DNA from 4 places in the Peribacillus sp. NPDC097284 genome. Region 1 is predicted to be linked to each of the others. Evidence: riboswitches for the same ligand, from Rfam matches in the RefSeq annotation. Region 1 holds a riboswitch; each other region holds the start of a gene.
What was found. A riboswitch is a leader RNA that binds a small molecule or an ion and turns the genes downstream of it on or off. The one in region 1 is predicted to bind S-adenosylmethionine.

Region 2: linked by a shared signal. The riboswitch ahead of ACIQXU_RS14115 (methionine ABC transporter ATP-binding protein) and the one ahead of ACIQXU_RS13455 (methionine ABC transporter ATP-binding protein) in region 1 are both predicted to bind S-adenosylmethionine.
Region 3: linked by a shared signal. The riboswitch ahead of ACIQXU_RS08735 (bifunctional homocysteine S-methyltransferase/methylenetetrahydrofolate reductase) and the one ahead of ACIQXU_RS13455 (methionine ABC transporter ATP-binding protein) in region 1 are both predicted to bind S-adenosylmethionine.
Region 4: linked by a shared signal. The riboswitch ahead of ACIQXU_RS11175 (sugar ABC transporter substrate-binding protein) and the one ahead of ACIQXU_RS13455 (methionine ABC transporter ATP-binding protein) in region 1 are both predicted to bind S-adenosylmethionine.

The regions. Positions count from the first base shown of each region.
Region 1 covers NZ_JBIWCZ010000006.1:152,998-157,213, reverse strand. The annotation lists gene ACIQXU_RS13460 (O-acetylhomoserine aminocarboxypropyltransferase/cysteine synthase family protein) at 221-1,531, shown strand; SAM riboswitch class I at 1,644-1,755, shown strand; gene ACIQXU_RS13455 (methionine ABC transporter ATP-binding protein) at 1,900-2,934, shown strand; gene ACIQXU_RS13450 (methionine ABC transporter permease) at 2,927-3,595, shown strand; gene ACIQXU_RS13445 (MetQ/NlpA family ABC transporter substrate-binding protein) at 3,611-4,216, shown strand, end outside.
Region 2 covers NZ_JBIWCZ010000007.1:66,580-70,795, forward strand. The annotation lists cobalamin riboswitch at 21-222, opposite strand; gene ACIQXU_RS14110 (MBL fold metallo-hydrolase) at 318-1,139, opposite strand; SAM riboswitch class I at 1,466-1,575, shown strand; gene ACIQXU_RS14115 (methionine ABC transporter ATP-binding protein) at 1,645-2,661, shown strand; gene ACIQXU_RS14120 (methionine ABC transporter permease) at 2,648-3,316, shown strand; gene ACIQXU_RS14125 (MetQ/NlpA family ABC transporter substrate-binding protein) at 3,366-4,187, shown strand.
Region 3 covers NZ_JBIWCZ010000003.1:138,460-142,675, reverse strand. The annotation lists gene metH (methionine synthase) at 1-812, opposite strand, end outside; gene ACIQXU_RS08735 (bifunctional homocysteine S-methyltransferase/methylenetetrahydrofolate reductase) at 805-2,652, opposite strand; SAM riboswitch class I at 2,759-2,857, opposite strand; gene ACIQXU_RS08730 (MOSC domain-containing protein) at 2,969-3,610, opposite strand; gene ACIQXU_RS08725 (phosphatase PAP2 family protein) at 4,096-4,216, opposite strand, start outside.
Region 4 covers NZ_JBIWCZ010000004.1:257,744-261,959, forward strand. The annotation lists gene ACIQXU_RS11170 (sugar ABC transporter ATP-binding protein) at 1-678, opposite strand, end outside; gene ACIQXU_RS11175 (sugar ABC transporter substrate-binding protein) at 746-1,861, opposite strand; SAM riboswitch class I at 1,975-2,081, opposite strand; gene ACIQXU_RS11180 (GTP-binding protein) at 2,171-4,216, opposite strand, start outside.

The DNA of each region.
Region 1 (4,216 bases):
GTATGAAGTACATACGTTATAGACGCATCATACACGAGGATGGAATGTCTGCCATTTACAAAACGCGCTTATCCAGGCGACATCGTTCAATAGGGAAATTTCTATGGACGGTGGCGGGAAGTTCCGACTTCTTCATATTATAAGGTTCCTTGCATATAACAAGAGAAGAGGCAATATCGCTTTAATCCCTACTAAAACAATGGAAGAAGGGGAGAATATAATGACAGAAAAAAATTACCGCTTTGAGACGTTGAGTGTGCATGGCGGTTTAAAAGTCGACGAAACGGGTGCCCGCGCCGTGCCCATTTATCAAAGTAATGCTTATTTGTTCAAAGATACAGATCATGCAGCGAATCTGTTTGGATTAAAAGAGAATGGCTATATCTATACGAGGCTTCACAATCCCACTGTCAGTGTCTTTGAAGAAAGAATGGCCCTGTTAGAAGGGGGAATCGGTGGATTGGCAGTTGCAAGCGGCATGGCCGCTATATCCCTTTCCATCCTTAATATCGCTGGTATGGGGGATGAAATCGTTTCTGCTTCAACACTGTACGGCGGGACCTATAATTTATTTGAAAATACACTCCCTAAATACGGAATCAAAGTGAAATTCGTCTCACCTGATGATCCGGAAAATTTCAAACGGGCAATCACTCCACGAACGAAGGCTATATTTGCCGAAACAATCGGCAACCCAAGCTTAAGGGTTCTTGATATCGAAGCAGTGGCGGAAATAGCCCACGAAGCAGGGATACCTCTTATCATCGATAACACTTTCGCAACGCCGTATCTGTGCCGACCAATAGACTTTGGGGCGGATATTGTCATCCATTCAGCTACAAAGTGGCTATTGGGTAATGGTACGACATTAGGGGGAGTCATCATCGACGGTGGTAAATTCGATTGGAATTCGCCTAATTATCCAGGCTTTACGGAACCTGACCCTAGTTACGATGGACTTGTCTATTACGAAGCGGTAGGGCCTGCTGCCTTTATTACGAAAGCGCGTGTGCAATTGCTTCGGGATTTGGGACCGACGTTAAGTGCTCAAAGTGCATTCCAGTTCACGCTTGGCTTGGAAACGCTCCATGTCAGGATGAAGGAACACCTGTTGAATACGAGGACAGTCATTCAATACTTGGAGAACCATCCGGCAGTCTCATGGGTTTCTTATCCGGGTAACGATGATCATCCCGATAAAGCCCTTGCAGATAAATACTTGCCTAAGGGAGCCGGATCTGTGGTGACGTTTGGAATTAAGGGGGGACGTGAAGCAGGTTCCACACTCATCAATTCGGTTGAGTTATGGTCGCATGTCGCCAATGTCGGGGATGCTAAAAGCCTAATCATCCACCCAGCAAGTACAACTCACCAGCAATTGAATGATGCAGGACTGGTCAAGGCCGGTGTCAGTGCCGACCAGGTTCGCCTTTCAATCGGTATTGAAAATGTAGACGATTTACTTGAAGATCTAGAGCAAGCGATTGAAAAAGCGACGAATATCGTGTCAGTGAATTCTCAAAGAGTTTAATGGAGAAACAGGTACACCCTAGGATTTTACATTGCACTCCTTTTTTATCTGTGTTAAAATTTCAGACATAGTAAAGTGAATGTTAAGACAAAAAAGAATAGTCCATATATAGCTCTTATCAAGAGAGGTGGAGGGATGTGCCCGTTGAAACCCGGCAACCGACAAGGATTTTCCTTGGAAAGGTGCCAATTCACACAAAGCGTAGAGGCTTTGGGAGATGAGAGGAAGGCCTGCTTTTCCCTGCCTTTCTGCTCATGCAGAAGGGCTTTTTCTATTTTCTTTGAATCATAGAGGATAGATTCATCAGGAGGCCATAAAAATAAATCGACTAAATTCATAGGCTTAATTGGATAAAGAGGTGAGCATACATGATTACATTGTCAAACGTCAGTAAACTTTTTCGAACAGGAAAAGGAAATAGCGAAACGATTCATGCCGTGAATAGTGTGAATTTAGAAATAAATAAAGGTGAGATTTTCGGAGTCATCGGATACAGTGGGGCTGGCAAGAGTACGCTTATACGTATGCTGAATGGGTTGGAACGGCCTACTGAGGGCTCCGTGAACGTTGCGGGAAATGAAGTTTCAACAATTAAAGGGTCTAAGCTTCGTAAAGCCCGTCAAGAGATTAGCATGATTTTTCAGCATTTTAATCTCTTATGGTCAAGGACCGTTCAAGAAAATATATCCTTTCCTTTGGAAATTGCGGGCATCTCCAAGCAAGAACGCATCAAGCGCGTCAATGAACTCATTAAGTTAGTTGGATTGGAAGGAAGAGAAAAAGCGTATCCATCGCAGCTAAGTGGTGGACAGAAGCAAAGGGTGGGAATAGCGAGGGCTCTTGCAAATAACCCGAAAGTGCTTTTGTGTGATGAGGCCACGTCCGCTCTAGATCCCCAGACAACCGATTCCATCCTGGAATTGCTTGTGGATATAAATCAACGCCTTGGTTTAACCATTGTCTTGATTACACATGAGATGCATGTCATTCGGAAGATTTGCAATCGAGTGGCTGTGATGGAAAGTGGACGGGTAGTCGAACAGGGAGCTGTCCTGGAAGTATTCAGAAACCCTAAAGAACAGATGACTAAGCGTTTTGTTCAGCAGGTGACGGAACCAGAAGAGACAAAAGAAACGATGGAGCATTTGTTTGAACGGTATCCAGCAGGAAAAGTGATTCAACTGACATTCGTGGGGGATCATGCAGAAAGCCCGTTGATCACAAAATTGGTACGTAATTTTGAGTTGGATGTGAACATTGTCCAGGGGAAGATATCACAAACGAGAAGCGGCTCATATGGAACATTGTTCATCCACCTTGATGGCAGTGAAGATGAAATGCTCCGCGCAATCGAATTCATAAAAGCACAGCAGGTAGGCGTGGAGGTGATTACTCATGCTTGAAGAATTATTGCCGAATGTAGATTGGGAAGACATCATAGAAGCGACGAAAGAAACGCTGTATATGACAAGTATTTCAGTTGTAGCGACCTTTTTTATAGGGATACTATTGGGGTTGCTTCTGTTTTTAACAGGCAAGGGGAATATGTGGGAGAATCGGGGCGTTAACGGTGTGTTAAGTGCTTTCGTTAATATTTTCCGTTCGATTCCATTCCTTATCTTGATTGTATTATTAATTCCGTTCACCAAATTACTTGTCGGTAGCATGATTGGTGAGAATGCGGCATTACCAGCACTCATTATCGGTGCAGCACCGTTTTATGCGCGGATGGTCGAAATCGGCCTTCGTGAGATTGATAAAGGCGTGATTGAAGCGGCTAAATCAATGGGAGCCAAAACCAGCACCATCATTTATAAGGTCCTCCTTCCAGAATCGATGCCGGCCCTTATATCAGGCATCACGGTAACATCGATTGCATTGGTTGGATACACGGCAATGGCAGGTGTCATCGGGGCTGGTGGATTGGGTAACTTAGCCTATCTGGACGGTTATCAACGGAATCACAACGACGTTACCCTGGTAGCGACGATTGTCATATTAATTATTGTCTTCATCATACAGATTATCGGTGATGTGATTACTTCTAAATTGGATAAAAGATAAGGGGAGATGAAAAGGATGAAAAAGTTTTTAGGGTTTGCATTCGTTCTAGTTTTATCAATTGCATTGGCGGCTTGCGGAACGGATAAAGAGAAAGATACAGGTAGTGGCGATAATACGAAGAAGTTAGTGGTGGGTGCATCGAATGTACCACATGCAGAGATTCTTGAAAAAGCGATTCCTCTTCTTAAAGAAAAAGGCATTGAATTGGAAGTGGAAACATTCCAAGACTATATCTTGCCAAACAAGGCTTTGAACAATAAAGAACTGGACGCGAACTACTTCCAGCACATTCCTTATTTAGAATCTCAAATTAAGGAAAATGGATATGATTTTGTTAATGCAGGCGGCATCCATATTGAACCAATTGCTTTGTATTCACAAAAATATAAAAGCATTGATAAGCTTCCAGAAGGAGCAACAATCATTTTAAGCAGCTCTGTTGCAGACCATGGACGTGCCTTATCACTTTTAGAAAAGAATGGCCTGATTACTCTTAAAGAAGGCATTGATAAAACGACAGCTACAGTAAAAGATATTGTCGAGAATAAGAAGAACATTAAATTCGATGCAGATTATGAAGCGGCATTACTTCCGAAGATCTATGAAAGCGGCGAAGGAGAT
Region 2 (4,216 bases), on a different contig from region 1:
CCTATCCTCGTAGGTTTCTGGCGTTGTGCTAAAAACGGGCAGGTCTCCTGGCTCATGATCATCGCTTTTCGAACCTTCCCATCTTTTCTTGCAAAAAAGACAGTGGCATTCCTTCGAATCGCTCTCATTTACAGTTGCGGGACAGCGTCGGATTCTAACCGACTTCCCTTTTAAGCAGATAAGCTACACTTTCTTATCTGCACCCATTTCTAGACGAAATACTATTTTTCAGTTTAACTGTATCAAATTTTCACTAGGATTACAATGAGGCTCCTGCCTTGTTCTTGGGCCCTATCTATCCTCTTTCCTCCTATTCATCATTTCTTCCTGTCCTCTGAATACACCCTACTCTCTTTCAGTATCGATGTAATGATATGCTCCGAATCCCATTCATGACCGGATATCTCGATAAGCGGATACCGATTAGGCAACACGTTTTGCTGAATTTCATGGACTTCCAATCCTTGATCATGCAAACGCAGAATTTCACCGCGCAGATTTTCCAAGTAACTGAGCTTTCTTCCAAACATTTCCTTTCCGTTCGGGACATATCCGGCATGGCAGCAAAAGACCTCTTTAAAATCATACTGAAGCAGTTTCTTGATGGATTCCATGATGACCGGGATAGATTCTTCCCTTAAAACGAGCTTCGTTTTCGGCGTTACAAACAGGTCACCCGAAAACAGCATACCATTACTATGGTTCAGGTAAACCATATGGTCCCTCGAATGCCCTGGCGTAAAGATTGGCTCCCATGTTTGAGTGCGTGAATGGACGATCCCTCCTAATGGTTCTGCCTTGAAGGCATCCCTATCTCCCCAAAAAACTCTACGATAATCGGGATATTCTGCATCCTTTGCACAAATATCGAGGGACATCGGATGAATATAGATGGGAACGTTCCTATGTTCCTGTATCCATGCGGCCCCACCCGTATGGTCCTCATGATAATGCGTCAGCGCAACCATATCGTAATCAGCGGTTTCAAAGAATGGAGTAAGTTCCTTCAACAAGATTTTTGCCCCCGTATCAACTAACATGCCATCGGTTAAGAACACATTCACGCTCATGCCTGATTTGTTTCCTTCCGGTGTCCCTTTTACGCAAACCACATCGTTTATCGTTTTCATTTCCAGCATGACTTTCCACCCCAATCATTTTTTTGGAAAAACTCATCATCCTTTATTTTCTAATTTACTTACAATAAATGTATTATCTCTCCATACTTTTTACAAGTATAATATTTTTTCTAATGATGGGAGTGATCAAAGTCCATATTCTTACGCAGACAGGCCATGTAAGATCCGGGACGTTCCGTGTAACTTAGCAAATGGCCACTATAATCTGGGCAAGTAGATCGTTTGATTCATAATCTTGATAAAATTCAAAAAATAATTGACATTACTGTATTTAACAAATAATATAGATTATATTAAAAAAATAATAAAATACTAAAATAGTAATTAACTTATCAAGAGTGACTGAGGGACCAGGCCCTATGACGTCCGGCAACCGCCCCACATCGGGAATGGTGCCCCTTCCTGCAGAATGAAATACCATTCTGAAAGATAAGACGGGATATAATTTCGCTGCCTCTTTCTGAATGATAGAGGTAGCTTTTTTATGTATAAGGAGGATAGCATCATGATTGAAATTCGTTCAGTTCGAAAGGAATATATCTCGAAGAATACCCGAGTTATCGGAGTGGATAATGTATCTTTAACCATTCAAACGGGAGAGGTTTATGGGATTGTCGGGTATAGCGGCGCGGGAAAGAGTTCATTGATTCGCTGTCTGAATCTTCTTGAGCGTCCGACCAATGGTAGCATCATCATCGATGGCGTCGACTTAACAACCTTATCAAGCCAGGAGCTTCGCAAACAACGCCAGAAAATCGGCATGATATTTCAGCATTTTTCCCTAGTCAGTTCCAAAACGGTTTTTGACAATATCTCCTTCGCCTTGAAAGCCGCCCATCAACCAAAGGAGGTCATTACTAACCGCGTTCTGGAACTTTTGGATATCGTTGGCCTTCGGGATAAAAAAGATGTTTATCCGGCTCAACTCAGTGGCGGACAAAAACAGCGGGTAGGCATTGCACGGGCCTTAGCGAATGACCCTACCGTCCTATTATGTGATGAAGCGACATCAGCCCTTGATCCAACCACTACGAAGTCGATCTTACAGTTGTTGAAAAAGATCAATAAAGAACTGGGCATCACCATCGTGTTGATCACCCATGAAATGGAAGTGGTCAAGGAACTGTGCCATCGTGTCTCCGTCATGCAAGATGGACGAATTATTGAAGATGGCCCTGTTTATGAAATATTTTCACAACCCAAACAAGAACTGACTAAGCAGTTCATCAGTAGCGTGTTGGATTTTGAACTTCCTCCCCACCTTATTAGGGAAAACAAAGGAACGATTATCAAAATACAATTTGAAGGGCAAACCGCTGGTGAATCGATTCTCTCGGATACTCTACAAAACTATTCTGTCAGAGGGAATATCCTGCACGGGAAAATTGAATATATCCAGGATCTTCCTCTAGGAATCTTGATCATCGAATTGATTGGTGAGCTTGAAGAAGTGCAAGTAGCCCTTGAATACATAAGAAGCCGGACCCAATCTGTGGAGGTGTTAAAGCATGTCACTGCTTGATTCCATCATCAATATTTTGCCTGACCTTAATAAAGCCTTTCTGGAAACGATTTATATGGTCGGAATTTCCCTTGCGGTTGCCCTCCTGATTGGACTGCCTCTAGGAGTGTTGCTGTTTACGACGACCAGGAATTTGTTCTTTGAAAATATCACGTTGAATCGATCCCTCGGTTTCGTGGTTAATCTAGTCCGCTCGATTCCGTTTATCATTCTTTTAGTCGCTTTGCTTCCTTTAACCGAATTCCTTACCGGGTCAACAATTGGACCGCTAGCGGCTTCCGTTTCCCTATCAGTCTCCGCCATTCCTTTTTTCGCTAGGATCGTAGAATCTGCATTGAGGGAAATAGATAAGGGAGTGATCGAAGCCGCCATTGCAGTGGGCGCTTCCCCATGGATGATCATCAAGGATGTGCTTCTTCCTGAAGCAAGGCCTGGAATCATCCAAGGCGTGACATTAACGACGATATCACTCATCGGCTTCTCGGCTATGGCAGGAACAATCGGCGGAGGAGGAATCGGTGACCTCGCGATTCGTTTCGGCTATTACCGTTATGACAACACGATCATGATCACAACGGTGGTCGTTCTGATCTGTCTTGTCCAAATCATCCAAATGATAGGCGATAAGGCCTCTCACTATGTAAACAAACGATAAGATTCATAATGTTAACGATGACACTACATTAAACAAGGAGGAATTTTTCATGAAAAAAATCACTTCATTATTATCTATATGTGCATTAGCCCTTGGGTTGTCAGCTTGCGGAAATGACGATGCGACAACTAAAACGGAGGACAAAAAAGAATTAAAAATTGGGGCAACGACTGGCCCTTATGCCGACATGGTCATAGAGGCCATACAACCCGGACTTGAAGACCTTGGCTACAAAGTGGACATCGTCGAATTCAGTGATTATATCCAGCCGAATAAATCACTTGGTAATGGTTCGATCGATGCCAACCTCTTTCAGCATAAAGTGTATATGGATAATTTTTCAAAGGAACATGACTTAGAGCTCTCTGACCTTATTATTGTTCCAACGGCACCGATGGGCATTTACTCCACGGAATACAAATCATTGGCCGATATTAAAAATGGTGCGACCATCGCCGTTCCCAATGACCCAGTCAACCTCTCCCGTGCACTTAAAGTTTTATTGGATGAGGGCCTGATTGAAGTGGATCCGGATGTTGACCCATTAAGAATATCTGAGAAAGATGTAACAAAGAATCCGAAGAACATTCAATTCGAACCACTGGAATCGGCACAATTACCTCGTGCAACGGACAGTGTTGACCTATCGGCCGTTCCTGGTAATTTTGCGATTGCCGCCAAAATGGACCTTCAAGATGCTCTTGCATTAGAAAACATGCCAGATACGTATCGCAATGTCGTGGCTGTAAACACTAAGGATAAAGACGCCCAATTTGCAAAAGATATCAAATCAGTTGTAGAAAGTGCCGAATTCGAAAAGGTGATTGATGACAAGTTCCAAGGCTTCGGTAAACCCGATTGGATGAAATAAGGAAACAGCAAGTATGGGTCTGCTCCTGT
Region 3 (4,216 bases), on a different contig from region 1:
AGGGAAGTGGGAGATTCATGGTAATGCCCCTCTTCATCAGGCAATCCTGCATTTGGATAACAGCTAATCGCATTGTCGGATAGATCTGCTAGAGTACGGATATGGTCAATCATAAACTCTGGGCCTGTCGCACAGTTCAAACCGACAGCCAGAGGGTTCATATGCTCTACCGATAAATAAAATGCCTCTATGGACTGACCGGCTAACGTCGTTCCCATCGGCTCGATTGTTCCTGAAATCATTATCGGTACTTCCTTGCCAGTTTTAGCGATGGCCGATCTAATTCCAGAAAAGGCCGCCTTTACATTGAGCATATCTTGACAGGTTTCCACGAGTAATAAGTCTACCCCACCGTCTATAAGGCCAAGTGCCTGTTCCTCATATGAATCGGTCAATATATCGAAAGTCGTTCCACCTGTAACAGATAAAGTTTTTGTCGTTGGTCCCATGGAACCCGCTACATACCTGGGCCAATTATCACTTGAATATTTTTCACATGCTTTTACGGCAAGCTCTGCCGATACTTTATTAAGTTCATATGCAAGCGTGCTTAATTGATATTCTTCCAGCACTAAGCTTGTGGCACCAAAGGTATTAGTCTCTATAATATCGGCACCTGCCGCTAAATATTTTTCATGGATAGTTTGAATGATTTCAGGACGGGTTAACGATAAATACTCATTACACCCTTCGTATTGTTCTCCACCGAAATCCTCGGCCGTTAAATCTTCAGCTTGAATCATGGTGCCCATTGCTCCATCAAGAAGAAGAATCTTTGATTGTAATTGCACGTTAATTTCTCTTTTACTCATGTCCTGCCACCTCAGATGTTTGTTTACGATCATGATCCTTAATATATGTAGTAAGTTCCGCTGTCATTTCATAGCGTAAGAAAGGCGTTATTAAGTAAATTCCCTTGAACCTCTCTTGGGCTGCGTCTACCAATTCCCTTGCTATATTTATAGCTTCAATCCTTGATTTTACTGGATCAGCTCCCGCTGAGGCCATTGCTTTCCGTACACTGTCAGGTAATTTAATCCCCGGTATTTCATTATGGATGAATTCGGCATTCCTCGTACTGGTAAGGGGCATTATCCCCATGAAAATCGGTGTTTCCAAATGTTTTGTCGCCTGATAGACTTCTTCTATTTGTTCTACTGAATAAACTGGCTGTGTCAAAAACGAATGAGCACCGCAAGCGATTTTCTTTTCCATTCTCTGAACAGCCTTATCGAGATATTTCACATTTGGATTAAAAGCTGCGGAAATCTTGAAATTAGCCCGTTTCCCTAGACTTTGTCCGGAATAGGAGTAGCCCTCATTGAATTGCTTAACCAGACTTATCAAATCGAATGAAGATAAATCATAGACAGACGTTGCCCCCGGGAAATCACCAATCTTAGAAGGATCCCCAGTGATAACTAAAACTTCATCCAGCCCGACCGTATGCAATCCCATTAAATGGGATTGTAACCCAATAAGATTTCGGTCCCTGCACGTAATATGGACCATCGGATTCACCCCTAATTCAGCCTTTAATAAATTGGCTAAGGTCGAATTCGATATCCTTGGTGAAGCAAGTGAATTATCAGCTAAAGTAATGGAATCCACCCCAGCTTTTTTCAAGGCTTCAGCTCCTGCCATAAACGTTTCGATTCCTAACTTTTTCGGTGGATCAAGCTCAACTAGGATCGTTCTATCCGTTTTTGCCTTTTCATGAAGAGCTAATTCTTGTTTTTGGTTATTCACTTCAATAATTTCTATATGTCGAGCTTTCGTAATTTTTTCCTTGACTGGCGCTAAAGTGCCAATCATTTCGTTCACAGCTTGTATATGTAGTGGTGTCGTACCACAGCAACCCCCTATAATGGTTGCTCCTTGTTTTCGTAATTCGAGTGCACTTGAACCGAAATATTCTGGTTCCGCTTTATAGACCAGTCTCCCATCCACATAATCTGGAAGACTTGCATTAGGATAGATGGCAATCGACGCCTGCATAGGCAATTTCACTTCTTCCAGTGCCCTTATCATATGATGGGGGCCCAGACGGCAATTCACCCCAACGACATCTGCACCTAGGTACTCTAGCTTTTGAAAAGCTTCATTCAAATGAAATCCATTTTGAAGATTTCCAAGTTCATGCATCGATACATTTGCAATAATCGGCAGGTCCGTTTCCTTTTTAGCAATTTGAAGCACCGTTTCAAGCTCTTCAAAATCATAGAATGTTTCAAGAAGAATTCCATCGGGATCTTCCAGGAGCAAACTGTATAATTGTTCTCGAAAACCCCGTTTTATTTCTTCTATACTTAAATCCGATTTACGTATACTACGCTGGGCCCCAATTGTACCAAAAACATAAGCCTTCCCTTTCGCTACTTGTTTAGCAAGGCTGACTCCTTGGCGATTGATCCGACTGACTTCTTCCTCCAGCCCATACCGTTTCAATTTATTGAAATTGGCACCATATGTATTGGTTTGCAGAATATCTGCACCCGCTTCTAAATAGGCCCTATGTATAGACTCAATTTTATCAGGATTGGTGCAATTTATTTCCTCATAACATTGATCGATTCCATAGGAGTACAACAACGTACCCATCGCGCCGTCTCCAACTAGCATTCTTTCCTTCAATTCACTACGAAAATCCAATTAGTACACCCTCTCTTAAAAACACTATGGTTTTTGTCGGTTTCTATGAGTGTGAGAGTAAAGAAAAAAAACCTTCTCAAAGAAGAAGGCTTTTTTCGAAACATTCTCCTCATCTATCAAGCTCTGCTTGCTGGATTTAGCACCTTTGCCTAGGCTGGTTGCTGAGGTTTCATCGGGCCAGTCCCTTCACCTCTCTCGATAAGATTTATTAAGTTTAATTTTCTAAACATTTCAAAATTTATTTATATTTAATTTACATGAATCATCTGATAATTTCAAGAGTATATTTATCATTTTTTCATTTTCTTCAGACTTTTTAACGATACATCCTTTTAGAAAGCAAGGCTCCCCATTCTTCCGACAAGGATTCAATGGAAAGCAAGGACATTGCCCCCTCCTCCCCATCACGCTTATGAAGGATGACATCCGTTGCATAAAGTACCGTAACCTTATCTTGAAGCCGATCCAATAACACGATATCATCTTGTTGGCCAATTACCCCTTCTTGTATAACCCTAGCAAAATAGCCAGTTAGATTAGTGTCCATCACCAATTTCAAAAACTCTGGCTCTTTGTTAAAGTGGGAGATGGTCGAGCAAGGAATACGCCCCTGTGTAATCTGAATAACGGTCCCGCCAATGCGATAGATATCGCCTATAAACGTTTGACGTTCAGTCATTCCAGCAATCGTCAAATTCTCCCCAAATGCAGGGATGGAAAGCTGCTTATTGAATGTTCGATTCCATAAATCATAATGCTCAAAGGGATAAAAACATAGAGCACGGTCAGGCCCTCCATGGAACTTTCTGTTACCCACTCCATCCCTATCAATCCCTGATTTTGTTACGGTGATATAGTCGATGGCCTTCTTATCCATTGCCGTTTTGATCTTTACCCCCGAAAGCTCCTCCTCTTTTGGCATCCCAATTTGAAGAGACATGATTTTACGATTTTCCATTGGACATCTTCCATTTCTTTTAAATTTCCAGATTGCAATAAAGAAACATTCTTTATATTCAATCTATTCAATTATTTGATTATACCAAAAAAAAGCAATAACCTCTTTACTAGGTATAAAATATGATGTGAAAAGAGAATGATATAAAAATAATCCCTTTGTTTTAGTAATTTAGTTGCTATTTCCAAATTAATTATGATAGAATATGAACACAATATATAGTCGAAAAAGACAATCCGTCGCCTATATGTTGATTCACGATTAATTTCCTCATTGTCGCTCTTTAGGGGGCGAATTTTTTTGTCTCCTTTTAAAAAGGGTGGAAAACTGTAGATCCTTACTAATTATTTATACCTAACAAGTAACTACCAAATTGAACAGGCGACCTTCTTTTAATGAAAATTTATAGGTGCGATCATTACTTTCCTCACAGTACACCACTTTTTTGATAATTTTGGTGATTTTCTTATGCCTTCATTTTCCCCTTAGCTTCTATTTTTTCGCCCCTTATATTCCAGGTATCGTAACAGCCATGCCGATATCGTTAGCCAAGCAGCTCCGGCAACAAAACCTGCCACAACATCGCTCGGGTAATGCACCCCTAGA
Region 4 (4,216 bases), on a different contig from region 1:
GCGCCTCACACTCTTCCCATTTCTCATGATTGTAATGTCCTCACACACTTCAAATATCTCGGGTAGACGATGAGAAATGAAAATAATGCCTACACCACGTTGCTTCAGCTCATTCACAATCCGGAATAGTTCCGTTGTTTCCGTATGGCTTAACGGAGCAGTCGGCTCATCGAGAATCAAGAATTTACATGCGGTTGAAACGGCCCTAGCTATCAAGACCATCTGCTTTTCGGCCAACGTAAGGTCCCTTACCAGTTTTTTCGAAGACACATGGATGTTCATTTCTTCCAAGATTTCCGTCGCTTTTCTATGTAATTCCTTCCACTTGATGATTTGTTTTCTCCCCATGTTCTGTACGGATTCATTCAGCATCACGTTCTCCGCAACCGTTAAATAAGGAATGAGGGCCGTATCCACTTCCTGATACACAATTTGAATGCCAGCTTCCTGTGCCGACTTTGGCGACCGGATATCCTGTACCTGGCCATTTAGAAAAATGTCGCCGGTATAATGGACATGAGCTCCTGATAAGACTTTCATTAGCGTCGATTTCCCTGCTCCATTTGCGCCGACCAATGCATGTGCTGTTCCCGACTGTACTGAAAAATCAACTTCACTAAGCGCTTTTACACCTGGAAACTCAATCGATATTTGTTTCATTTCTAGTTGAATGCCCATGTCCAATCCCTCCCATTAAACAGACACTCTCTTCAACTTGAAAGAGAGTGTCTACTGATTCTGATCGTTACTTCTTATAATGTTCTTTCAATACTTTCATCCAGTCTTCTTCAAATTCCGTTGATACTCCCCAGCCTTGAACAATGCCGGATAGATTGGTCATATTGACAGCGTCCTTCGATGATTGAAGCTGTTTTTGAGATATCAATGATGCTTCTAAATCATAGGTTTGCGGCGTTTCTTCCCCCGCTAGTTTTTTCGCTAGCAGTCTCATATTCACTGCACCAATCAACTTCGGATCAACCGCTGCGGTATACGACCATGAGCTTCCTTTTGTTTGAATCTCCTGAAGGTCGGCATTGGACACGTCAATACCATAGATTTTCACTTCATCGCGCCCCGCTTCTTTTATCGCACGAGCTGCTCCGATAGCGAATGCATCCCATGTTGCGAAAATTGCGTCTAGTTTACCTTTTGGATACTTGTTTAACATCGCCGATACCGCGTTTTGCGTCTGGACAGAAGTATCTGAAGATGCCACTCCGAATCTTTCAATTTCATGAATGCCAGGATTTTCTTTCAGCTTTTCTTGATACACGGCATTTCTTCTCACCATAGGAGGGAAACCATCTACCCAAAGGTATGCAATGTTCGCTTCGCCTTTTTGCTCTTCAATCAATTTGTCAAAAGCAAGAGTTGCCAATGCTTCGTCATCTTGTGAGGTTACTGTTACCCCATCAATTTTCGTTAAATCGCCGATGGAATCGAATGTGACTACGCTTTTCCCTGCATCAACCAACTTTTGTACGTCATTCACTGTCGCTGCATCATCACCATGGGAAATGATATAGCCATCATAGTCTTCCTCCAGAGCCTGAGCGATGGCATCATGGAATTTAGCCGTATCGCCATTGGCCGTAAAAGTATCTACTTGGAAGCCAAGTGCTTCTCCTTCTTCTTGCGCCCCTGCTAAGTATTGGGCCGTGTGATCATCGCCGCCAATTTTACGAATGACTTTAATTTTAGCTCCCTCGCCTTTCGCAAATCGTTCTGGAACATTTTCAAAAGATACCTTTTCCTCTTTTTTCGCTTCCCCTGTACTTTGTCCCGAAGAACACCCCGTCAAAAGCAACGCCGAAGCGATGACGGAAACGAAAGCTCCTTTTAAAATTGATTTTCCCATTTTAATTCCCCCTATTTTTTACATTATTCTTATCTGTTAGCTCGGCATAAACACAAAATAAAAACCTCTCTAAAATAGAGAGGTTTAATCAGCTGGTTTGCAGACTTATCCCTCTCTTATCTGTCAAAACATTTCTGTTTTGCAGGATTTAGCACCAATTCCTAATTGGAACGGTTGCTGGGCATCGTAGGGCCAGTCCCTCCGCCACTCTTGATAAGAGAATATAATGTGTTACGTTTCGTTATGGTAAGTACCACTTTATAGGGATATAGTCATTAAGTCAATAGTTTTTAGAATATTTTAAATGTTTTATTTTCCTTGCAGTTTCGCCAGGCGTCTTTTCTCGATTTTTTCAAGGCGTTCGAATTGGCGCAGTTTCACTTCGAACAGGGTAATCGGATCACGGTAGACTTCAGGATTTTGTCTCATATGTTCCAATGTAGCCTGCTGTTCTTTGATTTCGGCTTTCGTCTGTTCGATATTTTTTTCAAGGATGGCAAATGGATTGCGGTAGAACAGGGATATGTCACGTTCCAAGGATTTTTCGAACAATCCAAACTGAGTAAGGAATCGGTCACTGATCATATCGGCAACATCCTGGAAGTCTTCATTTTCCAAGAACTTCTTATATCGATTGTACATATTCGCTTTATTTTGCGGAATGGCACCAAATAGCTTCCCGGCTCCCTTAAGAATCAACTGAGATGGGGTCCTTCTTAGTAATATGTTTACATTTTCTATCCGGATGCTGCTTGTCATCCGGTCCGCATCACGGCGCCAGTCATCCAAGACCCGGAAGTCCCCGGCCAGTACAATACGTTCTTCTTTGTATAGCTCATTGAAGCCTGCGCTCATCTCATCCATGAACTGTTGGCTTTGCGTGAATTCTAACTCAGATGTAGCAATCCAGTCTTGAAGCGAGCGGAAATACTGCGGCATGATTTTATCGGATATAAATGCCTGGATCCGATCGTTCATTTCCTGATTCAACTGTATATGCACTTGGCTAAAGTCACTATTCTCAGATAATGTTTTAGAGCAATCACGCAGTAATTCAGGAATTCGTGTGGAAAGCTGTTTTTTCACTTCTTCTTTTAATAAGCGATAAGATCTTGTAATGTTTTCGGTTTTTTCTTTTTCCAAATCAGTCAACTGATTCGTAGCGCCATTCAACTTCACTTCCATCTGTTCATTCCAAGAAATCGAATGCTCGCATTTCCGTTCATTCGCTGCCCGTTTTTCTAATAGATAGGATAAAGTTTTACGCGTGAAGGCAAGGAGCTTCTCCGCCCTCATTTCCTTCCAATTGCTATCTTGATAGTTTGCGTGAAGGAAGACGGCTAGATCCTGCAGTTGCTGTTTGCTGTCATAAAGCTTGGAGAAAGCAAATACCTTCGCGTTCGGGAAATAAGCATTCACCTTATCCCATGTTTCATCTTCCATCCTGACTGCCACTTGATCACTATAGATGGTATCCATTTTATTCAGCAAGAAATGAATAGGAAGTTTAGGGGCCATTTGTTGCATTTCCAATAGCAAATCACGTTCACTGCCCGTGAAAGGTGCCCGTGCATCCAGAACGAACATCACTCCATCGCTCTCCAGTAAGTAATTTTGGAAGTCAGGGTCTACGCTTTTCTCTCCATTAAATCCTGGAGTATCCAGTAGACGCAGGCGATTATTTCTCAAATAATCACTGATGAGTGTCACATCGACAATCGTTCCGCGTTGACGACGCGTTTCATCCAACTCCGTTAACTCTTCGACCATTTTACGATCTGTATCGGTAATTTCATAGATTTCCAGGTCATCGCCATCTTTAACGCTCACAAGAGATGAATGGTCTTCCGCTGCAATGCTTTCACCCGCTATCGATTGAATGAAGGATGTCTTGCCATTTCCTGCACTTCCAACAAGAAGCAGATTGAAATTGCTCATATCCTTAATTCCCTCAACCATCCATTTCAGCTTATTGCCGACTGATAGATCATTGCTCTCTGCCCATTGAATGATGGAGTGAATCAGTTTTTCGCCTGCTTCGAGACCGCCTCCCAATCTAGGGGATTTCGCTAACAGACTTTCTGCATCTTGAACAACAAGTGCGCTCACTGTATCTGGGAAAATCTCATTCCAGGAAAGGACAGAGGCCGCTGCAAATAACGAAATCTCCCCTTCCGCGATTTTCAACCAATTTTCCAACAGTCTTGGTACGACAGGACTTAACTCTTTGACTAAATGCGTACCTTCTAGTAATCCTGCATAGGCATCGCGATAATAGACGGAAAGCTCATCCCAAACATCCCCGTTGTTCAATTCGATTTCATCGATCAATTTATTGATGACCTTAAGCCATTC